DNA from 3 places in the Pseudarthrobacter sp. 05T312 genome. Region 2 is predicted to be linked to each of the others. Evidence: riboswitches for the same ligand, from Rfam matches in the RefSeq annotation. Region 2 holds a riboswitch; each other region holds the start of a gene.
What was found. A riboswitch is a leader RNA that binds a small molecule or an ion and turns the genes downstream of it on or off. The one in region 2 is predicted to bind S-adenosylmethionine.
Positions count from the first base shown of each region.

Region 1 (7,490 bases), on a different contig from region 2:
CCATGTAGGAGCCCAGCAGCCGCTTGCCGGCCCCGGCGAACTGCAGGGCCGGTACCGTCAACTCTGCAGAGGGGTGGGGCAGGCCCACCGAGACCACCGCGCCACCCCTGGTGACCTGCGCCAGGCAGGACGCGATCACAGCGGCCGAGCCCACCGCTTCGATGGCGACGTCGACGCCGTCGCCGGCTGCTTCCTCAATCAGCCGCCCCGCGTCCTCCGGCGTCCCCACCGCGGTGGCCCCGGCGTCGCGGGCCAGTTGGTGCTTCCCCTGGTTGGGGTCGATGGCGATGACGCTGGCGGCCCCTGCCAGGCGGGCCGCCATCACGGCCGACAGGCCCACGGCGCCCAGGCCGAACACTGCCACGGACTGGCCGGTGCCAACTGCGGCGGTGTTGAACACTGCTCCCATTCCGGTGAGCACGGCGCAACCAAACATCGCCGCGACGGTGTCCGGGACGTCGTCGTCAATCACCACCACTGATTCCCGCGCAACCACCGCGTAATCAGCGAAGGCGGAAACGCCCAGGTGGTGGTTGATCCGCTCCCCCGCCGGCGTCCGCAACAGTGCCGGACCATGGAGCAGGTCACCGGATCCGTTCACCTCAGCTGCCCGGTGGCAAAGCGCCGGCCGGCCGGCCAGGCAGGAGCGGCACTGGCCGCAGCTGGGCACGAACACCAGAACCACATGGTCGCCCACGGACACGTCGGCCACGCCGTCCCCCACGGACACCACCCGCCCCACGGCCTCGTGTCCCAGGGCCATGGGTAGCGGCCGGACCCGGGAACCGTCCACCACGGAAAGGTCCGAATGGCACAGGCTCGAGTAGGTGATGGAAACTCCGAGCTCACCGGCTCGCGGCTCCGGCTGTTCCAGCTCCTGCACCAGCAGCGGCCGGGACTCGGCGTAGCTTTGCTTTCCCCCGGCTGCGGCCGGGGCGGGAACGGTGGAGTAGAGGACGGCGGCTTTCATGGGCCTACTTCCTGCTGGCCGCGAGCAGGTCTGCCGTGCCCTTGGCGTCGGCGGCGTCAACATCGTGCAGCGAGATGCCCCGGGTTTCCTTCAGGAAGAAGACCGCGACGGCGGTAATGGCACACGCGATGAGCAGGTACACCGCTACCGGTACAGAGGACTTGTAGGTGCCCAGGAGCGAGGCAGCGATGATCGGTGCCAGGGAACCCGCCACGATGGACGTCACCTGGTAGCCGAGCGAGACGCCGGAATACCGCATCCGGGTCGGGAACATTTCCGCCATGATGGCCGGCTGCCCGGCATACATGAAAGCGTGGAAAACCAGCCCGATCATGATGGCCGCCAGGATGACGAAGTCGTTCTTGGTGTCCATCATGGGGAAGGCGAAGAAGCCCCAGGTGGCACCCATGACGGCGCCGGCCATGTACACGGGCTTGCGGCCGAACCGGTCCGACAGCTTACCGACCACGGGGACCACCGAGAAGTGGACGGCGTGGGCAACAAGCAGCAGCAGGAGGATCCGCGTGGTGTCGGCCTGCACCACGGTCTTCAGGTACGTGATGGAGAACGTGACCACCAGGTAGTAGAGGATGTTCTCCGCGAAGCGCAGGCCCATGGCGGTGAAGACGCCGCGGGGGTACCGCCGGAACACCTCGGCTACGCCGTAGCCCTTGTGGCCGGCGTCCACTTCCTTGCGGGCCTCCAGGAAGATGGGGGCGTCGTTGACCTTGGTGCGGATGTAGTAACCGATGATGACGATGACGGCGGACAGCCAGAACGCCACGCGCCAGCCCCAGCCCAGGAACGCGTCCTGCGTCAGTGTGGAGGAGAGGACGAACAGCACGGCCGTGGCGAGCAGGTTGCCCAGCGGCACCGCCGACTGCGGCCAGCTGGCCCAGAAGCCGCGGGACTTGCTGGGGCTGTGCTCGGCGACGAGGAGTACCGCGCCGCCCCACTCCCCGCCCACGGCAAAGCCCTGGGCGAACCGGAGGAAGACCAGCAGCGTGGGCGCCCAGTAGCCGATCTGCCCGAAAGTGGGCAGGCAGCCCATGAGGAAGGTCGAGACCCCCACCAGGATGATGCTCAGCTGCAGGAGCTGCTTCCGGCCGAACTTATCTCCGAAGTGGCCAAAGACGATGCCGCCGATGGGACGGGCAACGAAACCGACGGCATAGGTAAGGAAGGCGGCGATGATGCCGTCCAGTTCGGTGCCGGCGTTGGGAAAGAAGGCCTTCCCGAACACCAGCGTGGCGGCCGATGCGTAGAGGAAGAACTCGTACCACTCCACGACCGTGCCGGCCATGGACGCCGTCACCACTTTCTTCAGGCCTGAGGCCTTGACGTCGGTTTCCTCTGTACGCCTTGCGGCGGAGCTTTCCGTACTCATGCGAACTCCTTCGGCGTCGTCGTCGACACCACGGGGACCAGTCAATGGCAGACGGATGTGATGCACACCACGAAAGCCGGATTCGATGAGTATGGTCTGCCCGCGGGGCAACCTCAACGCCGATTAGTGCAGAAGGCATCTGCAGGAATGCACATTGCCGGCTGTTCGCCGGGGGTTTAGACCAGGAAGCTGCTCCGGAGCTGGCCGCCCAGCTGCCCGATTTCGGTCAGGAATCCGTCGTGCCCAATCGGCGCCTGGATGACATGGACATCCACGTCCCCGGGCAGGGCCCGGGCCAGTTCGTGGGACTGCGCCGGGAAATAGAGCCGGTCGGAGTCGACGGCGGCCACGAAGAACCGCGCCGTGGAGGCGGCCAGGGTTTCGGCCAGGGTTCCCCGTCCCCGGCAGACATCGTGGCTCATCAGCGCCTCGGTCAGGGCGATATAGCTGTTGGCATCGAAGCGCTTCACCAGCTTGTTGCCCTGGTGGTCCAGGTAGCTTTCCACCTGGTAGCGGCCCCGGGAGGCCAACACTTCCCCCTGCAGGGGCGACTCCGGCGCCTGGGGCTCCCGGCCGAAGCGGCCTTCCAGCTCCGCGGCGGACCGGTAGGTGATGTGGGCGATCCGGCGGGCGAGGGCCAGCCCCTCCTCCGGACACGGACCGCCGTAGTAGTCTCCGCCGTTGAAGTGGGGATCCTGCCGGATGGCCAGGGTCTGCGCCTGCGCGAAGGCAATCTGCTCGGCAGTACTGGCGGCTCCCACGGAGATCACGGCGCAGCGCTGCACCCGTTCCGGGTACGTCACGGCCCATTCCAGGGCCCGTGCGCCGCCCATGGATCCGCCGAGGACTGCGAACCAGTCCTTGATGCCCAGCTGGTCCGCGAGCCGGGCTTCGGCAACGGTGCTGTCGCGCAGCGTGACCAGGGGAAACCGGGAGCCCCAGGGTTTACCGTCCGGCGCGGGCGAGGACGGGCCGGTGGATCCGTAGCAGCCGCCCACGATGTTGATGGACACCACGAAGAAGCGGTCCGTGTCCACGGGAGCTCCGGGGCCGGCCAGCTGCTCCCACCAGCCCTCTTCGTCGGTGTCGCCGCGGGTCACATGGGTACTGCCGGTCAGAGCGTGCTCGATCAGGATGGCATTGCTGGCGTCCGCGTTGAGCGTCCCCCAGGTTTCGTAGGCCAGGGTCACATCCGGGAGGTATCCCCCGGCTTCGAGTTCCAGACCCCCAATGGAGGCGTAACGGACGATTCCATGTTCAGGGATGGTGGTTCGGGCGACGGTAACCGTCATGGCAAGACCTCTTCTACGCGCTTGCCTGCCGTCGTCTGACCGGCAGGCCAGGTCCTCACCCGGGGCACCCCACCGCGGATGGAGGGTTGCCGGCCAGCAAGCCGGGGCTGTCACTGGCACTCATGACCTGGTTCGAGTGTACGAAACACCCCCCGCTCCTGGCCAAGAGTATGACTGGTTGTGACTTCCCGGCTTGCTGCGCCCCCTGCCGGCCTCCTTACTGGCGGGCCGGCATCTCTCTCATGGGGGCCGGCGTCGTTCCTTAAGCCCCTTCGGTGCCCTTGGCGGCCCGGAAGCCTGCTTCCAGGTCAGCCAGGATGTCGTCGATGTGCTCCAACCCAACGGAAAGCCGGACCAGGCCGGGGTGCACCCCGGCCACAACCTGCTGCTCCGGTGAGAGCTGGCTGTGCGTGGTCGACGCCGGATGGATGACCAGGGAGCGCACGTCGCCGATGTTGGCCACGTGCGAGTGCAGCTCCAGGGCGTCGACAAAGCGCTTGCCGGCTTCCGCGCCGCCGGCCAGGTTGAAGGCGACGACGGCGCCCGTTCCCTTGGGCCCGTACTTGCGGCCTCGCTCGTACCACGGGCTGGACGGCAGCCCCGCGTAGGCGACGGATTCGACGTCGTCCCTTGCCTCGAGCCAGCGCGCCACATCCGTGGCGTTCGCAACGTGGCGCTCCACCCGCAGGCTCAACGTCTCCAGGCCCTGGGAAATCAGGAACGCATTGAAGGGCGAGACAGCCGAGCCGAGGTCGCGCAGCAACTGCACCCGGGCCTTGAGGATGTAGGAGAGGTTGGCGCCGAGCGCGCCGCCTTCGCCAAGGTCGCGTGCATAGACCAGGCCGTTATAGGTGGGGTCCGGGGTGTTGAAGCCGGGGAACCGTTCCGGGTCCTTGCCGAAATCGAACCTGCCGGAATCGACGATGACGCCGGCGATGGCCGAGCCGTGGCCGCCCAGGTACTTGGTGGCCGAGTGGAGCACGATGTCCGCGCCCCATTCCAAGGGGCGGATCAGGTATGGGGTGGAAAGGGTGTTGTCCACGATGAGGGGCACGCCGGCCTGGTGGGCCACTTCGGAGATGCCTTCAATATCCAGGACGTCCTGGCGCGGGTTGGACACCACTTCACCGAAGAAAAGCTTGGTGTTGGGCTGCACGGCGTCGCGCCACTGGTCCAGGTTGTCAGGATCAGCCACGAAGGTCACCGAGATGCCGAACTTCTTCAAGGTGTGGGCGAACAGGTTGTAGGTTCCGCCGTAAAGGCTGGGGCTGGCCACGATATGGTCGCCTGCCTCAGCGATGTTCAGCACTGCAAAGGTCTCCGCAGCCTGCCCCGAACTCAGCAGCAATGCCGCCAGGCCGCCTTCAAGGCTGGCGATCCGTTGCTCGACGGCATCCTGGGTGGGATTGCCGATGCGCGTATAGATGGGTGCGAGTTCGGCCAGGGCGAAGCGGTTGGCCGCGCTTTCGGCGCTCGGGAACACAAATGACGTGGTCTGGTAGATAGGCAGGGCGCGGGCCCCTGTTGCGCTGTCCGCCTCCTGGCCAGCATGGATCTGGCGGGTTTCAAAAGACCAACCGTTGGACATCCAAATCTCCTTTGACATGGGCCCGGCATGCTCACCAGCAGTGCGGGCCGCGCTTGCTCCCGGCTGTTGCCGGAGAGCCAGGTCTTCACCCGGGGCACCCCACCGCGGATGGAGGGTTGCCGGCCAGCGAGCCGGGGCTTGGCGCTGGCACTCATGACCTGGGCCCAGTCTAGGAACCTGACGGTTGCCGTGGACAGCATTGTGACGAACATGGTCTTGCCCCGGGGCATTTGCACAGGGGCAAGACCACGCGAAATGCCAGTAAGGGTATCCTTAGCTGAGAGCCCGATCACAAAGTGCCAAGATGTTCGCATGCGCATGGATCACGTCTCTTACGCCTGTGAACACGATGGCCTCGCGGCCACTACCGAACGTATTGCAACTGCCCTCGGCGTTGAGGCAGTGAAGGGTGGCGTCCACCCCCGCTTCGGAACCAGGAATATGATCATCCCCCTGGCCGGCCACAAGTACCTCGAAGTCGTCGAGGTCCTGGACCACCCGGCGTCGGACAAGGCACCGTTCGGCCAGGCCGTACGTGCCCGCTCCGCTGCCGGTGGCGGCTGGATGGGCTGGTGCGTCGAAGTGGACGACCTCGCCCCCTTCGAGGAACGCCTGGGCCGCGCCGCCGTGAACGGCAACCGCAAGTTCCCGGACGGCCGCGAGCTGGTCTGGAAGCAGATTGGCATCCTGGGCCTCATCGCCGATCCCCAGGTGCCCTACATGCTCAAGTGGGAGGGCGATCCCTCTCTCCACCCGTCCCACGCGTACGAGAGCAACCTCAAAATGAGCTGCCTGACCATCGCCGGTTCCGCCTCGCGCGTTACCGAGTGGCTGGGCGAGCCCGTGGAGAAGCCGCTTGAGGACGTTGCGGTGGAGTGGGTGGCCCCGCACGGTACCCCAGGCATCCTCTCGGTCACGTTTGAGACCGCCAACGGAGCTGTCACCATCTGACCCTCCCCCGTTCCTCCCCGGACCATTTCGGGGAGGTCCCCGGCGTGTGCCCGGGCAAACTTCGGCCGCCATTGGGTGGTGACAACGGCGTCACCACCCAATGGCGGCCGAATTCATTTAATAAGGTGCCCCCTGCGCCGTTACCAGGGCGCCAGCGTGAACCGCGCCCACTTTGAATGTCAGTGCCTCGTTGGATGATGTGGGTATGGGAATCAGCGGGGGTGTTGGGGTGGTGTTGGAGGGTGTTCGTGCCTCTGTTGCTGCCCTGGATGCGCTTGATGTCGAGGATACTTCCCTGGCTGCCGGCGCCGGCATTGGTTCCGGTGTTGACGTGCTCCAGCGGCGCTACGAGATCCGGCTGGAGCGCTTGGAGGTTGCGGCGCGGCTGGAGGCGCAGCTCGCCGCGGTGAAAGCACAGGACGCTGCCGACGCCGTTGAGTTCCAGGAAGCCATGACTCCGCCGGATGCCTCGGTGCAGGACCGCACTTACGCGCAGATGTCGGTGGTGGAGGAGATCGCGGGTGTCCTGACCATCAGCTCCGCCGCAGCGGGGGCAATGGTGGAGCACTCACGCCGGATCTGCTCCCTGCCGCTGGTATCCGAGGCCCTGGCCGCCGGAGAAGTGTCGTGGCAACACGCCCGGATTGTCGCGGACGAAACCGAGGGCCTTACCCCTGAGGGCGAGGCGTTTTTGGTGGCGCATTTCTTCGACCCGGCTGCACCCCACCCCGCCCGGGGTGCCGCGCCGGGGGAGCTCGTTCCGTCACGGTTCCGGGCGAAGGTCCGGGCGTGGCGGGAACGCCACCATCCGGAATCGATCGAGAAACGCCATGCAAAGGGGGTAGCTGACCGCCGGATGGAATACACCCCTGACAAGGACGGCATGGCCTGGGTCTCCCTCTACCTCCCCGGGGACACCGCGTGCGCGATCTGGAACCGCACCACCGCCACCGCCCGCGGACTCCAGGGCCCCGACGAACCCCGCACCCTCACCCAGCTCCGGCCGGACATCGCCGCCAGCCTCCTCCTCGGCGCCGTGCAGGTGGCGGGTGAGGGTTCCGCCGGCACCGCCCCGGGCACCCAGGGCTTCACGGGGATCGGGAAGGTTCCTGCTCCGCGGGCCGATGTGCTGGTCACCGTGCCGGTGTTCGCGCTCCTCGGCCTTACCGATGAACCCGGCGTACTGGATGGTTTCGGGCCGATCCCGGCGTCCATGGCACGCAAACTTGTCGCCGACGGGGCGGACTCGTTCTACCGGGTCCTCGTCGACCCCCGGGACGGGGCACCCTTGGAGATCGGCCG
Region 1 is NZ_JBFTLY010000010.1:94,445-101,934, forward strand. It holds gene AC1DIP_RS14130 (zinc-binding dehydrogenase) at 1-970, opposite strand, end outside; gene AC1DIP_RS14135 (MFS transporter) at 975-2,357, opposite strand; gene metX (homoserine O-acetyltransferase MetX) at 2,534-3,649, opposite strand; SAM riboswitch class IV at 3,662-3,777, opposite strand; gene AC1DIP_RS14145 (bifunctional o-acetylhomoserine/o-acetylserine sulfhydrylase) at 3,912-5,237, opposite strand; SAM riboswitch class IV at 5,282-5,396, opposite strand; gene AC1DIP_RS14150 (VOC family protein) at 5,556-6,188, shown strand; gene AC1DIP_RS14155 (HNH endonuclease signature motif containing protein) at 6,394-7,490, shown strand, end outside.
Region 1: another riboswitch for S-adenosylmethionine. It lies ahead of AC1DIP_RS14145 (bifunctional o-acetylhomoserine/o-acetylserine sulfhydrylase); the one in region 2 lies ahead of AC1DIP_RS03970 (aminotransferase class V-fold PLP-dependent enzyme).

Region 2 (7,490 bases):
GTCACCGGTGGTCACCCTGTCCTGCCAGTGGGTGACGTGACCTTCGAGCCCGTGGAATTCGGGCCCGACGACGGGCTTGTGGCCGGGCCGGTAGACATCGCCGGCGTGCATGATCCGGGAGAGCCGGTGCACCCAGGGGACGGAGGTGTCCAGCTGGTTCCAGACCAGGCCCAGGCTTCCGTGCGGGCGCAGGACGCGCGCCAGCTCGGTGCTCGCTGCTAGGGGATCGCACCAGTGCCACGCCTGGGCAACGGTGACGACGTCGAAGGCAGCGTCGGGAAGGCCTGTCGCCTCGGCCGTCCCCGGTGCAGCCGTGGCGGCGGGGCAGTGGGCCGTCAGCTGGGCGAGCATGTCCGCGGAAGGGTCGACGGCGGTGACGTCCAGTCCCATGGCCAGCAGCAGCGCGGTGAACTTTCCGGTACCTGCGCCGACGTCCAGGGCGTCATGGGCTCCGGCCGGTACCAGCCACCGCGCGGATTCGGCCGGATAGCCGGGCCGGACGCGCTGGTAGTGGCGGCCGCCGTCCTGGAAGCTCTGCCCGAGCTCCGTGCGCCGGCCGTGATCAAGCCTGGGGCCACCCCGAACCACGCGTGGCCTCCTTCTGGTGCTGCCTGCGGATGTCCTTCGAATTTACCGCATGACCGGCATCAGCAGGCAGTCGCTGCCCCGCGGCCTAGTCGTCGAGGCAGGGGGCTGCGCCGGCCGTCCCGGGGGTATTGGGTGCCCAGTGCGGGTAGGTGCGGAAGTCGTTGGCGGGCACCCAGCGGCCAGCATCCACCACGTAGTCCCATCCCAGTCCCTTGCTGCGCAAAGCCCGGATACCGGCAAGGAGGCGTTCGGCATCCTCCAGCCGCGAGCCCACGCCGAAACTCGCCCGGAGGGAGCCGGAAGGCAGGCCCAGGCGCTTCAGCAGGGGATGGGCGCAGAAGCGTCCGTCGCGCAGGCCCACCCCGTGCTCTGCGGAAAGGTAAGCGGCCACCAGTCCTGCGTCGTAGCCCTCCACCGAGAAGTTGACCACGCCGATGGTGTCCGTTTCCGGGTTGGTGTCCTTGAAGATCTGGTGGACGGTGACGCCGTCGATGTCCTGCAGGCCCTCCACCAGGAAGGAACGGATGGCGGATTCGTGGGCGTGCCACCGGTCCTGGTCGAGTTCGGCGATGACCTGGGTGGCGCGGGCCAGGGTGGCGGCGCCGAGGACGTTCGGCGAGCCCCCCTCGTGGCGGGCCGGGCCAGTGGCCCAGCTGACGCCGTCGAGCCGTGCTTCCTTGACGGCGCCGCCGCCGGCGAGGTGGGGGACGCCGCTGTCCAGCCAGTCGGGACGGCCCACCAGGACACCCGCGCCGAACGGCGCGTACAGCTTGTGGCCGGAAAAGGCGAGGTAGTCGACGTCGTCCGCGCTGATGTCCACCCGGCGGTGCGGCGCGAGCTGGGCCGCGTCCACCACGATCCGCGCGCCGTGCTGGTGGGCCAGCGCGGCCAGGGCGCGGATGGGAAGAATCTCGCCGGTGACGTTGGAGGCGCCGGTAACGGCCAGCAGGCTGACGCCGCCCTGCTCCAGTTCGGTCCGGACGGCGTCAAGGGTGCCGGTGATGGTGTCGGCGGCAACGATGCTGCGGTGCGGAACGCCCTGCCATGGCAGGAGGTTGGCATGGTGTTCGATGTCCAGGTAGAGGACTTCGCCGTCATGCCGGCCGCCGGTGGCAGGCAGGCAGCCGGCCAGGAGGTTCAGTGAGTCGGTGGTGTTGCGGGTGAAAATGACCGAATCATCCTGCCGGCCGCCCACGAAGTCCCGGACAATGCTGCGGGCGTTCTCGTAAACGGACGTGCTGATTTGGGACGCGTAGCCGGCACCGCGGTGGACACTGGCGTAGTAGGGCAGGATCTCGTTCAGGTAGGCGGAGACCACGGAGAGCGCCGGAGCCGATGCGCCGTAGTCAAGGTTCGCGTACCGGATGTGGCCCCCGGAAATCAGCGGTGCCTGGATTTCGGCGCCTGTGACGGCAGCGAGGGGACGGCGGGCAGCGGCGTGGCGATCGCCGGGAGTGCCGGATCCGGCAATGGCGGGCTGGGGGGAGACGGTGGCAGTTGTCACAGAGACCTCACTTGGATACAGGACTCCGGCATAGGGAATCCGCGCTTGCCGCATCCACTCCGGACCGGCCTGGTCGTCACCCGGGGCACCCCGCCGCGAATGGAGGGTTGCCGGCCAGCAAACCGGGGTTTTGCGCTGGCACTCGTGACCTGCATAAAAGCGTAGGACATGGGGCGGCCAGGATTGAAGCCGCGGCAATTGTTAAGGGCTTTGTTACGCAATATCGAATAAACGACGCCGGACACCCCCGTCTGGAGGTGTCCGGCGTCGCAATATTCGCCTAAGGGGCAGAACCGTGGCAGTTACAGCAGATCGTCCAGATACGGGTTGAGGCGGTGCAGCACCTCGGAGTGCAGGATCGAGTTGGTGGCCAGTGCGTTCCCTCCGAACGGTCCGTCTTCGCCTTCCAGGGAGGTGAACCGGCCGCCCGCCTCAACCACGATCGGCACCAGCGCAGCCATGTCGTAGAGGTTGAGCTCCGGTTCGCAGGCGATGTCCACGGAGCCCTCTGCCACCATGCAGTAGGACCAGAAGTCGCCATAGGCCCGGGTACGCCAGACGTCCTCGGTCAGCCCGAGGAACTCGTTGAGGTTTCCGCGTTCCTTCCAGCCGCTGAGGCTTGAGTAGGAGAGGGAAGCGTCGGAGAGGGTCGAGACGTTGGACACGCGGAGGCGGGTGGCAGCGGCCAGGGACCTGCCCATGTACGCGCCCATGCCCTTTGCCGCCCACCAGCGCTTGCCGAGGGCCGGTGCGCTGACCACGCCCACCACGGGTTCGCCTTCGTCCACCAGGGCGATCAGCGTGGCCCAGACCGGCACCCCGCGGACAAAATTCTTGGTCCCGTCGATGGGATCGATGATCCAGCGCCGCGAACCGTGCCCGGTGCTGCCGAATTCCTCGCCGAGGACGGCATCGCGGGGCCGGGAACGGGAGAGCTGGCCCCGGATGGCTTCCTCGGCTGCCTTGTCGGCGTCGGTGACGGGCGTCAGGTCCGGCTTGGTCTCAACGTGGAGGTCAAGGGCCTTGAAGCGGCTCATGGTCTGGTCATCCACGGAGTCGGCCAGGACATGGGCCAGGCGCAGGTCATCGTTGTAGCTCGAAGCGGGTTGGATCATGGTTACAAACTACCGTCTGCGGACGCATCTGCCGGGAGAACGCGTCAGTTGACGCTGCCAAGCTCCTTGGTTTCCTGCGCTTCCATGCGCGGATCAGCCCCAAGCAGGCGCCGGAGCGATGCGAGGCGTGCCGGGCCCGTGGGACCTGCGTGGCCGCCCGCCACCCAGTCATCGAGCCCGCAGTCCACCGCCGTTGCAGTGTGCTTGCAGCCGCGTTCACAGTTTTCGATCCCGGGGGAGAGGTCCGGGAATGAGCGCAGGATCCGGTCCGGGTCCACGTGCGCCAGTCCGAAGGATCGGATACCGGGGGTGTCGATGATCCAGCTGCCGGCCGGCGCGTCAGCCAGGCGCAGGGCCAGGGCTGACGACGACGTGTGGCGGCCACGCCCCGTGACCGCATTCACTCCGCCCGTCGCCCGCTCGGCGCCGGTCAGGGCGTTCACCATGGTGGACTTTCCCACACCGGAGTGCCCGAGCATCACGGTGACCTTGCCGTCGAGGTGGGCGCGAAGGGCTGCCACCGCGGCGCTGTCCAGCCGGGCGGAGAGGCCGTCGTCGGACCGTGCATCGATTCCGGACGCCTGCGCGTCCGCTGTCCGGCTGATGATTACCGGAAATTCCAAGTGCGTGTAATTGGACAGCAACCCGGCCGGGTCCTTGACGTCGGCCTTGGTGACCAGCAGGATCGGTTCGATCCCGGCGTCGTAGGCTGCCACGAGGGCGCGGTCGATGAACCCGGTGCGGGGCTCCGGGTTGGCGGCCGCCACCACGATTACCAGCTGGTCTGCGTTGGCCACCACGGCCCGCTCGATGGGGTCGGTGTCGTCGGCGCTACGGCGCAGGAGGGTGTGGCGGTCCTGGATTTTCACCAGGCGGGCAAGCGTGTCCGGCGCGCCGGACACGTCGCCCACAAGCGAGACGAAGTCACCGGCGACAACCGGTGACCGGCGGAGTTCGCGGGCACGCGCTGCGATGACGATGCGCTCGTTGTCCGAGTCCTCGCCCACCACTGCCGTGTACCGGCCACGGTCAACCGTAATGATCCGCCCGGTCTCGGCGTCGTCGTGGCTGGGCCGGTCCTTGGTGCGCGGGCGGGAACCTTTCTTGCTGGGGCGGATCCGGACGTCGGATTCGTCCCAGGAGTCAGTGCTCCGCGCCACTGCCACGCCCTTCCGGCCGCGGTGCCCCGGGAGCGGACTGGGCCAGCATGCCGGCCCACAGCTGCGGGAAGTCGGGCATGGTCTTGGCGGTAGTGGCGATGTCCTCCACCTGGACGCCGCTTACCGAGAGACCCAGGATTGCCCCGGCGGTGGCCATGCGGTGGTCGGCGTAGCTGTGGACGACGCCGGCGTGCAGCGGCGCGGGCCGGATGACCAGGCCGTCGCTGGTTTCCTCGGCGTCGCCGCCGAGCCGGTTGATTTCCGCGACCAGGGCCGCGAGCCGGTCAGTCTCATGCCCGCGAAGGTGGGCGATCCCGCTGAGCCGGGAAGGCCCCGTGGCAAGGGCGCAGAGTGCCGCGACCGTAGGAGCCAACTCGCTGGTGTCGGCAAAGTCGCCGCCCTTGATTTCGGGGCCGCCGGTGACGGTCAGGATTCCGTCCTCAAGGGTGACCGTGGCTCCCATCCGGGCGAGGATCCCGCGCCAGAGGTCGCCCACCTGCTGCGTTTCCGTGGGCCAGTTGGGGATGCGGACCGTGCCCTGCGAGGCCAGGGCCGCTGCCAGGAAGGGCCCGGCGTTGGAGAGGTCCTGTTCGATTCTTTGGTCGAAGGCCCGGATGGGTCCGGGCGCCACCACCCAGTGGTTGGGGACCGAATCGTCCACGGACACGCCGGCGCCGCGGAGGACGGCCACCGTCATGTTGATGTGGTCCAGGCTTGGCACCGGCTTCCCGACGTGCTCAAGGTGCAGGCCGTCGTCGAACCTTGCTCCCACCAGCAGGAGGGCGGAGACAAACTGCGAGGAGGCGCTGGCATCAATCACCAGGTGACCGCCCCGGACTGCGCCGGTCCCTTCCACCACGAATGGAAGGGACGACGGCGTGGCCCCGTCCTCGGCGGAAACCGCGACGCCCAAGGCTTTGAGGGCCTCGATGATGGTCCCCATCGGACGCTTCCGGGCGTGCGGGTCGCCGTCGAAGACGCTGGCGCCGCTGCGGAGCGCCGCAAGCGGTGGGACGAACCGCATGACGGTGCCGGCCAGCCCGCAGTCGATCCTGGGGGTGGATGGAACCGCTGACGCCGGGATCGGAACAACCTCCAGGTCAGGCCCAAAGTCGCCGTCGCCGGGCACTTCGGTGATGGTGGCGCCGAGCTGCCTCAGCGCATCGATCATCAGCGCGGAGTCCCTGGAGTGCAGGGGCGCCCGAAGACGCGATGGTCCGTCCGCGAGGGCGGCCAGGACCAGGTACCTGTTGGTCAGGGACTTCGATCCGGGGACCGTCACGGTTGCATTGACGGGCCGGGACGCAAAAGGCGCGGCCCAGTACTGGACAGGTGTTCCGGATTCCCGGGTGGCAGCTGCTGCGGTCATTCGTGCCTAGGCTCCCGCGGCGTTTTCGACGGCGCGGCGTACAGCCTTGTCCGCCTTGTTCAGCTTCTTGGTGGTGGTCCTGCGGGCGTCGGCGGCCAGGTGCGAGGCGTTCCGTCGCGCGTCGGCGGCAAGGTGCTCGGCGCGCCAGGCCAGCCCGGGCTTGCCGGCCGTATCCACGGAGGCGAGCAGGGCACCCCCGCTCAGGGAAAGGTTCTTGAGCAGCTGGTTCCTGCGGTTTTCGCGCCCCTCCTTGCTGCTGATGTCCGCGCTGCGCCATTCCACAAAGGTGTTCAGGAGGGAGACGACGGTGAGCAGGCCGGCGGAGAGCCGGGAAAACTTGCCAAGGCCGAACAGGACACCGGCGCCCACCTGGGTACCGCCGATGACGCGGGCCAGGGTCTTCTCGCTCGTCTGGAAGGGAAGCGAGGCTGCAGCCTTGCGCAGAAGCGGCGAGAGCTGCTGGGCGGTGTCATCGGAGTTCTTGAGCTTGTCCAGTCCGGCAAGAACAAAACTGGAGGCGAGCATAGGCCTGGCGAGCGTGCGGACAAAGGACATGGATTTCCTCCTGGATGGACGAGCCGCGGCGAGCGGCGGAGTCGGTCCTAGTCTTGCACTTTTGGGGAATATTTGCCCGCGGGAGGCGGTTATGTCGACTGGGTCCGCGAGGCGGGCCCTGGCGATCATTCACCCGATACAGAGCGGAGTTGGGCCTTGCGGAAGGTGTTGGACGGAACCAGGCAGGCGGGACCGGTGGAAGTGGACAAGCTTGCCGCCGAGCCGCCGGAGTACGGCATGCCCCCGGCGGCCCGCCTGACAGTAGACTTGAAGGCAATGAGTACCCTGGATCCGGCCGTCGCGGCCATGTATGAGGCGTCCCCCGGCGAAGTGAACGGCAGGGCAGGCGCAGCGCCGCTTCCCGCCGGCCAGGCAGCGGCCGAATCACCGGCCCCGGCGGGGGATGCTGAGGACAGCACCCTGGACGTTTCCGCAGAGACGGTGGAACAGCGTCGCCTGCGCTTTGAGCGTGACGCCATGCAGTACGTAGACCAGCTCTACTCCGCTGCGATGCGGATGGCGCGTAACCCGTCCGACGCGGAGGACCTCGTCCAGGAGGCCTACACCAAGGCTTTTTCGGCCTTCCACCAATACAAGCCGGGCACGAACCTCAAAGCGTGGCTCTACCGGATCCTGACGAATACGTACATCAACCTGTACCGCAAGCGGCAGCGCGAGCCGCTGCAGTCGAATTCGGACACCATCGAGGACTGGCAATTGGCCCGGGCCGAGTCGCACACGTCGAGCGGACTGCGTTCGGCCGAGGCAGAAGCACTGGACCACCTTCCGGATTCGGACGTCAAGCGGGCGCTCCAGGACATCCCGGAAGAGTTCCGGCTGGCGGTCTACTTCGCTGATGTGGAGGGCTTCGCCTACAAGGAAATCTCAGACATCATGAATACGCCCATCGGCACTGTGATGTCCCGGCTCCACCGCGGCCGGCGAATGTTGCGGGACATGCTCGCGGAGTACGCCGCCGAGCGAGGATTCAAAACGGCCGCTGATGCGTCGGATGCGGCAGGAAGCAAAACACAGGAGAACAGGAAATGAGCGACTGCCAGGGATTGGGCGACTGCGACGATACCCGGATGCAACGCATCTATGAGTACCTCGACGGGGCACTGACCCGCGAGGATATTACCGAAATCAAGAACCATCTCGATGACTGCCCTGAATGCACGGAGCAGTACGACCTCGAA
Region 2 is NZ_JBFTLY010000001.1:803,494-810,983, forward strand. It holds gene AC1DIP_RS03965 (class I SAM-dependent methyltransferase) at 1-588, opposite strand, end outside; gene AC1DIP_RS03970 (aminotransferase class V-fold PLP-dependent enzyme) at 674-2,092, opposite strand; SAM riboswitch class IV at 2,129-2,242, opposite strand; gene hisN (histidinol-phosphatase) at 2,395-3,207, opposite strand; gene rsgA (ribosome small subunit-dependent GTPase A) at 3,252-4,367, opposite strand; gene aroA (3-phosphoshikimate 1-carboxyvinyltransferase) at 4,351-5,736, opposite strand; gene AC1DIP_RS03990 (DoxX family membrane protein) at 5,743-6,291, opposite strand; gene AC1DIP_RS03995 (sigma-70 family RNA polymerase sigma factor) at 6,529-7,341, shown strand; gene rsrA (mycothiol system anti-sigma-R factor) at 7,338-7,490, shown strand, end outside.

Region 3 (7,490 bases), on a different contig from region 2:
CGCGCCGCCGGGTACGGGGCCCTCCCCGAGGATGGGCCCGGCTGCCGTGAGCAGTGCAGCGAGCTCCCCGATGGGCTCGGGCGTGGGCACGGACGCCAGGGCGCCCAGCGAATGGAGGGCCCCGCGAAGGTCCGCATCCAGTTCGAAGCCGACGTCCTGCAGCATGTCGTCGACAAGGGCGGCAAGGTTATCCTGGGCAGGCGTCATGGCGCGAGGTACTCCTTCACTGCGGCAAGTTCCCGGAGTTTCAGCAATGCGCGCCGCTGCAGCTGCTTCACCGAACCAGCGCTCTTTTCCATGGTCTCCGCCGTCTGTTCCACCGTGAGGCCGGCCACCAGGCGCAGGGACAGAACGTCCCGCTGGTCCTGGGGCAGCCCGTCCAACAGCCTGAGGACTTCCCGGGGTTCGATGCGCTGCAGGGCTTCCTTCTCCGCCGACGTGTCCTGGCGCTGGTCGAGCTCGGGCTCGAAGGACAGCTTGACCGGAGTCCGGCTCTGGCGGCGGTGGTCATCCACCATCCGGGCGTGGGCAACAGAGAAGATGAAGGTCCGCAGCCCCGACTCCCCTCCCCGCACGGTACCGAGACGTGGCAGCACGGACAGGAACACTTCCTGCATGGCGGCCTCCGGATCCTCGACTCCCCGGGCCGTGAGATAGCCCAGAACCTGTGATGCGTACGTCTTATAAACCAGGCTGAAGGCAGCGGTCCCGGAAACTGGCTGGTCCGGGGCCTCGTCTGTCTGTGCATCGGTCACTGACGTGGTGCTTTCCGTCAAGAAGGGTGGTGGCAGGGCAGCGTTCAGTACATCCGGAACGCTGCCCTCACTTTACCCGCCAGTAACCGCACAGCCCGAAGCGCCACGGCCGGGGCCAGTGACGGGCGAAGCCTGGGCAGCCACCCTTGCGGAAAGATAAAAGAGCCGGCCTGGAACGTGATGGGGGACAGGTTCCAGGCCGGCGCTTCATAGAGGTAATCGCTCCGGCTGCCCGGGGGGTTACGCCTTTTCAAAAAAAGTTCGAAATCTTTTTCAGCGGGTTGCTGTCCTGGTCCAACGGGGCACACTGGCGTGCCTGCGGGGTGCCCCTGCCAGCACGAAGGCGTGCACCAGGGCGGGCGTGCGCTCCTCGCCGCATACGGGTACGACGGCGGCGGGCAGCTCCGCCGGCAAGGCGGCAGCAGCTGCTGCGGGTACGGGCGCGGGACGGGAGACGGCCCCGGCGGGACAGAGGTCGGTCACCAGGCCGGTTCCGGCACATTCGCGAACCGCGGCTATCCCCGCCACCACGGCGGCTTTGTCCTCAAAAGGGCCGGAGACGGCGATCACGGCCCCGTCCGGAGCCAGGAGCCGGAACCGGAAAAACGAATCAGCGTCGACGAAGGCTTCAAATTTTCCGGCCATGACGATCCTTCCTTGGGCACCAGGTGGTACAGACGAGTCTGGCGGCGGCACCGGAAGCCTCACAAGACCGCGCGCGTTAAGCCTGTGTAAATTCGTTTTCCGCCACCAAAAACATGCGGCAGGCCACCTGCAATAGGTGGCCTGCCGCCGTCGTCATCCCCCCGTTCCGGGAGGAGTCGTCAGTCGTTGATGAGGTCGTTCACCACGATGGTCTGGTCCCGGTCCGGGCCAACGCCGATGGCGGAGAACCGGGTTCCGGAAAGCTTCTCCAGCGCCAGGACGTAATTGCGCGCGTTCTCCGGCAGGTCCGCCAGCGTCCGGGCTCCGGTGATGTCTTCGGTCCACCCGTCGAAGTACTCGAAGATGGGCTTCGCGTGGTGGAACTCGGTCTGCGTCATGGGCATCTCGTCATGCCGCACGCCGTCGACGTCGTAGGCGACACATACCGGGATCTGCTCGATGCCGGTGAGGACGTCCAGCTTGGTGACGAAGTAGTCCGTGAAGCCGTTGACGCGGGAGGCGTGGCGGGCCAGGACCGCGTCGTACCAGCCACAGCGGCGGGGACGGCCGGTGTTGACGCCGAATTCGCCGCCGGTCTTCTGCAGGTAGACGCCCATCTCATCGAAGAGCTCCGTGGGGAACGGGCCGGCACCAACGCGGGTGGTGTAGGCCTTGATGATGCCGATGGAGCGGGAGATCCGCGTGGGGCCGATGCCGGAGCCCACCGAGGCGCCGCCGGCGGTGGGGTTGGAGGAGGTCACGAACGGGTAGGTGCCGTGGTCCACGTCCAGGAATGTTGCCTGGCCGCCCTCCATCAGGACTACCTTGCCCTCGTCCAGCGCGGAGTTCAGGACCAGGGTGCTGTCGATGACCAACGGGCGGAGCCGCTCGGCGAAGGACAGGAAGTACTCCACGATCTCGTCCACCACCACACCGCGGCGGTTGTAGACCTTGACCAGGAGTTCGTTCTTCTGCCGCAGCGAGCCTTCCACCTTCTGGCGGAGAATCGATTCGTCGAAGACATCCTGGACGCGGATGCCCAGCCGGGCCACCTTGTCCATGTAGGCGGGACCGATGCCGCGGCCGGTGGTGCCAATGGCCCGGCTGCCCAGGAAGCGTTCGGTCACCTTGTCCAGCACCTGGTGGTAGGGCGCCACCAGGTGGGCGTTGGCGGAGACCCGCAGCTTTGAGGTGTCGGCGCCGCGCGCCTGGAGTCCGTCGATTTCCTGGAAGAGGGCCTCCAGGTTCACCACGCAGCCGTTGCCGATGACGGGAACGGCGTTGGGGCTAAGAATGCCTGCCGGCAGAAGTTTGAGTTCGTACTTTTCACCGCCTACGACGACGGTGTGCCCGGCGTTGTTGCCGCCGTTGGGCTTGACGACGTAGTCAACACGGCCGCCCAGCAGGTCGGTGGCCTTGCCTTTTCCTTCGTCGCCCCACTGGGCTCCTACGATCACAATTGCTGGCATGGGATCCTCCCCCATTCGTTCGGGCCGCCCGGGCCCGGCCACCAGGTGGCAGGCCCATGCAGCGCCGTTCATGAGAATGCCCCGAACAGACCGGCCTTCGCACAGCCGCAGCACGGCGCAACGAAGCAAGAGTTCCGGGGCTCTTACCACCCAAGTTTAGCCGATAGGGCACTTTGTCCACTGTTGTGGCCCGCCGCGGCCGTGGAGGTCAGCGTGGTGACGGTCTGCTTGATCAGGTAGCCGTTGCTGCGCTGCCCGAGTGCATAGCAGGGAAGCCGCCCGCAAGGAGCCGCGACATAAAGCGGCGCAGACTTGCCCCAAGGCGGGTCTCTCCATTTATCTGAGAGTGAACCATCCGGAGCGGCCGAGAGACCTGGCTCGATGACGCCGCAGCAACCACGGTCCAGCAGGATTCCTGCGGGCCGAAGGTGCTACTGCCAGGACCGATGGAAAGGAAGATTCCAGCATGCCCCTGAACACCGACCACATCCGCGTCACCCACGCCGGATCGTTGCCCCGCACCCCTGAACTCATCGCCGCCAATGCCGCCAAGGAAACCGATGGCATCACCCCGGAATTCCTGGACCTCCTTGAAACCTCCGTGGTGGATGTGGTCCAGCGCCAGAAGGACCTCGGCATCGACATTCCCAACGACGGCGAATACGGGCACACGATGGCCAACTCCGTGGACTACGGTGCCTGGTGGAACTACTCCTTCGCACGGCTGGGCGGCCTGGAGCCAACCAACGTGGACCGCTGGGCCGATGCCCAGGTGCACCGCTCCTCCCCCGGCAACATTGTCCTGACTTCCTTCCCCGACCGGCGCGACCGGCAGGCGTTCAACGAGGCCTACAACGACCCCTCCTCGGGCATCCTGTCCCACCGCAAGAGCGTGACCCAGCCCAAGATCGCCGGACCCCTGACCTACACGGGCCAGGACCTGGTGGCATCGGACATCAAGAACCTGAAGACCGGCCTCGCCGCCGCCGGGTTGTCCGACGGCTTCGTAGCATCCCTCTCTCCCGGCTCCTGCGCCCGCGTGGCCAACGAGTACTACAAGTCGGATGAGGAACTTGTCTACGCCTGCGCCGATGCCATGCGGGAGGAATACAAGGCCATCGTCGACGCCGGCCTCACGGTGCAGCTCGACGATCCGTCCCTCGCCGAGAGCTGGGACCAGATCAATCCCGAGCCCAGCCTGGAGGACTACCTGAAGTTCATCCAGCTGCGCGTGGAGGCCACCAACTGGGCCCTCCGCGACCTGCCGCAGGAACAGATCCGGCTGCACGTCTGCTGGGGTTCCTGGCACGGCCCGCACACCACGGACATCCCGTTCGCCGACATCATCGGCTCGGTGCTGCAGGTCAACGCCGGCGCTTACTCCTTCGAGGCAGCCAACGTCCGCCACGAACACGAATGGCGCGTATGGGAGGACACCAAGCTCCCCGAGGGCAAAATCATCATCCCGGGCGTCGTGTCCCATGCCACCAACGTGGTGGAACACCCTGACCTCGTTGCCGACCGCATCGTCCGTTTTGCCGACGTCGTGGGCCGCGAAAACGTCATCGCCTCCACCGACTGCGGCCTGGGCGGCAGGGTGCACCCCCAGATCGCCTTCGCCAAGCTGGAGGCCCTCGGCGAGGGCGCCCGCCGCGCCACCAGCCGCCTCTGGTAGCTGCAAGAGGCGAAGCGGGAACCCGCCGGTTCCGTGTTCCGCCGTGGCGGATTCGCGGGACCGGCGTTTCCGTTCCCGGGGGCTTGGTAAACTGGACAAGGCCGACCCGGAGTTGGCCCACCCCAATCAACCGCCGCTGAGGTGTCGCGCCCCCGCGTGCCCATTTCCGTGGCGGCAGCAACGCCAATCCCCGCAGGAGACCCAGCACTTCATGACAGCCCTGGCCCCAGAAACATTCCACGAACAGCTCATGAGCCGCCGCTACGAACCCAGCGTTGCAGCCGTCAACGAACTGTGTGATTCCCTGCAGGAGGCCAAGCCCGGAACCGTGGTGCCCTATGTGGACCCGATGCATGACGTCGACGAATGCCGCATCATCAGCCTGTTCTCCAACATCGGCGAGGCGGACCCGTCCGGATTCATCACGGCCGGTGACCAGGACGCGGCTACCCGCATGCTGGGGCTCCAGTGGAAGCTGGGCCTGCGCCCCGAGTTCGTGATGCCGTGGAACGTCCACCCCTGGCACGTCACCGGCGAAGCCAACGGCAAGTTCACCCCGGACCAGATCCAGGCAGGCCTGAAGCCGCTGCTGAAGTTCCTGGCCCTGGTGCCCCGCGCCTCGGTCATCGTGGCGCATGGAACCGAAGCCAACCGGTTGGCCAATGCACTCCTGAAGACCGAAGTTCCGCTGCTGTGGCGCCGCGGCCTGAAGACCTACAAGGTGCGTTCCCTCAGCGGCCGTGCGTTCGCCGGTTCCCCCGCGCGCCAGGAGGAGTACCTCGAGGACATGCGCGCGGCCTACGCCGACGCCATGGCCCGCACAGGCATCGCCCGTAAAGCCTAGGGTTTCGGCAGGCTCAACCTACGACGACGGCAGGTCACCTTCCTTGGGAAGGTGACCTGCCGTCGTCGTAATTATTCGAATCTAGCCCTCGATGGCCGCTTTCGCGGTGGGATCGGAATCGTTGAGGAACTTTTCGATCCGCTCCGGCTCGTCGGCCTCGCCGATGGCCGATGACGCCCGGCCCAGGGAGTAGAGCGCGCGCAGGAAACCGCGGTTCGGCTCGTGCTCCCACGGGATGGGACCAACGCCGCGCCAGCCGTTGCGGCGCAGCGCGTCCAGGCCCCGGTGGTAGCCAACCCGGGCGTAGGCGTAGGAGTCGATGGTGCGTCCTTCTGTCCACGCCTCCTCAGCCAGCACGGCCCAGAGCAGCGAGGACGTGGGGTGCTTTTCCACCAGGTCCAGGGCCTCGTGCCCGGCCTCCAACTGCGCGTTGACCTCAGTCTCGGCAGGCAGGAGCGTGGGCTCCGGCCCCATCAGGTCCTTGCGGAACTCATCCGACATTTAGAAGGTCTTTCCGGCCGAACCGAGCTGCTTGGTGGCTTCCACCACGCGGGCTGCCAGGCCGGCTTCGGCGGAGGCGCCCCAGACGCGGGGGTCGTAGGTCTTCTTGTTGCCCACTTCGCCGTCAACCTTCAGGACGCCGTCGTAGTTCTTGAACATATGGTCAGCCACCGGACGGGTGTAGGCGTACTGGGTGTCGGTGTCGATGTTCATCTTGATCACGCCGTAGGAAACGGCGTCGGCGATTTCCTGGTCGGAGGAGCCGGAGCCGCCGTGGAACACGAGGTCGAACGGGTTGTCCTTGCCGATCTTGGCACCCACCTGGGCCTGGATGTCCTTGAGGATCTCCGGGCGCAGCTTGACCCCGCCCGGCTTGTAGACGCCGTGCACGTTGCCGAAGGTCAGGGCGGTGATGTAGCGGCCGTTCTCGCCGGAGCCGAGGGCGTCGATGGTCGCCAGGGCATCCTCCACCGTGGTGTAGAGCTTGTCGTTGATGGCGTTCTCCACGCCATCTTCCTCGCCGCCCACGGTGCCGATCTCCACCTCGAGGATCATCTTGGCGGCGGCGGTGCGGGCCAGCAGGTCGCGGGCGATCTTCAGGTTCTCCTGCAGGGTCTCTGCGGAGCCGTCCCACATGTGGGAGTTGAACAGCGGGTTGCGGCCGGCCTTCACCTCAGCCTCGGAGGCTGCCAGCAGGGGCAGGACAAAACCGTCCAGCTTGTCCTTGGGGCAGTGGTCCGTGTGCAGGGCGATGTTGACACCGTAGTTCTTTGCCACTTCGCGGGCGAACGCCGCGAAGCCCAGGGAACCGGCAACCATGTCCTTGGTGGAGGCGCCGGACCAGTAGGCGGCACCGCCGGTGGAAACCTGCACGATGCCGTCGGACTCTGCCTCGGCGAAGCCGCGGAGCGCTGCGTTCAGCGTCTGCGAGGACGTGACGTTGACGGCGGGGAAGGCGAATCCGCCGGCCTTCGCGCGGTCGATCATCTCGGCGTAGATCTCTGGGGTTGCAATGGGCATGCTGGCTCCTCTGCTGAGTTTCGTCTGTGGGTGGATGACCCTCAAGTAGACCGCTTACGGCTTGGCACCATCCTAGCCATTCCCGGGCTGGGAGTGCTCTGGGTTACGCCCCCGGGTGCTGGTTGAAGACGTGCCGGCGGATCCAGGCGTGCATGGCGATGGCCGCGGCGGACGCGGCGTTGATGGAACGGGTGGAGCCGAACTGCTCAATGGACAGGGTGGCGGCGGCGGCCTGGTGGACTTCCGGGGTCAGGCCCGGGCCCTCCTGCCCGAACACCAGTACGCAGTCGCGCGGCAGCTCGTAGGTCTCCAGGGGCACCGAGTCCGGGAAGATGTCGATCCCGATGATCGCGAGTCCCTCCCCCTGCGCCCACTGCACGAAGTCCTCAACGGTGGGGTGGTGGCGGACGTGCTGGTAGCGGTCGGTGACCATGGCGCCGCGACGGTTCCACCGGCGTCGGCCGATGATGTGGACTTCCTTGGCGAGGAAGGCGTTGGCGGTGCGCACCACGGTGCCGATGTTCAGGTCGTGCTGCCAGTTTTCGATGGCCACGTGGAAGTTATGCCGGCGGGAGTCCAGC
Region 3 is NZ_JBFTLY010000007.1:96,803-104,292, forward strand. It holds gene AC1DIP_RS11675 (hypothetical protein) at 1-207, opposite strand, end outside; gene AC1DIP_RS11680 (RNA polymerase sigma factor) at 204-755, opposite strand; gene AC1DIP_RS11685 (DUF1508 domain-containing protein) at 1,029-1,400, opposite strand; gene AC1DIP_RS11690 (adenylosuccinate synthase) at 1,580-2,869, opposite strand; SAM riboswitch class I at 3,218-3,322, shown strand; gene AC1DIP_RS11695 (cobalamin-independent methionine synthase II family protein) at 3,336-4,544, shown strand; gene AC1DIP_RS11700 (uracil-DNA glycosylase family protein) at 4,756-5,388, shown strand; gene AC1DIP_RS11705 (DUF3151 domain-containing protein) at 5,470-5,889, opposite strand; gene fbaA (class II fructose-bisphosphate aldolase) at 5,890-6,909, opposite strand; gene AC1DIP_RS11715 (TrmH family RNA methyltransferase) at 7,013-7,490, opposite strand, start outside.
Region 3: another riboswitch for S-adenosylmethionine. It lies ahead of AC1DIP_RS11695 (cobalamin-independent methionine synthase II family protein); the one in region 2 lies ahead of AC1DIP_RS03970 (aminotransferase class V-fold PLP-dependent enzyme).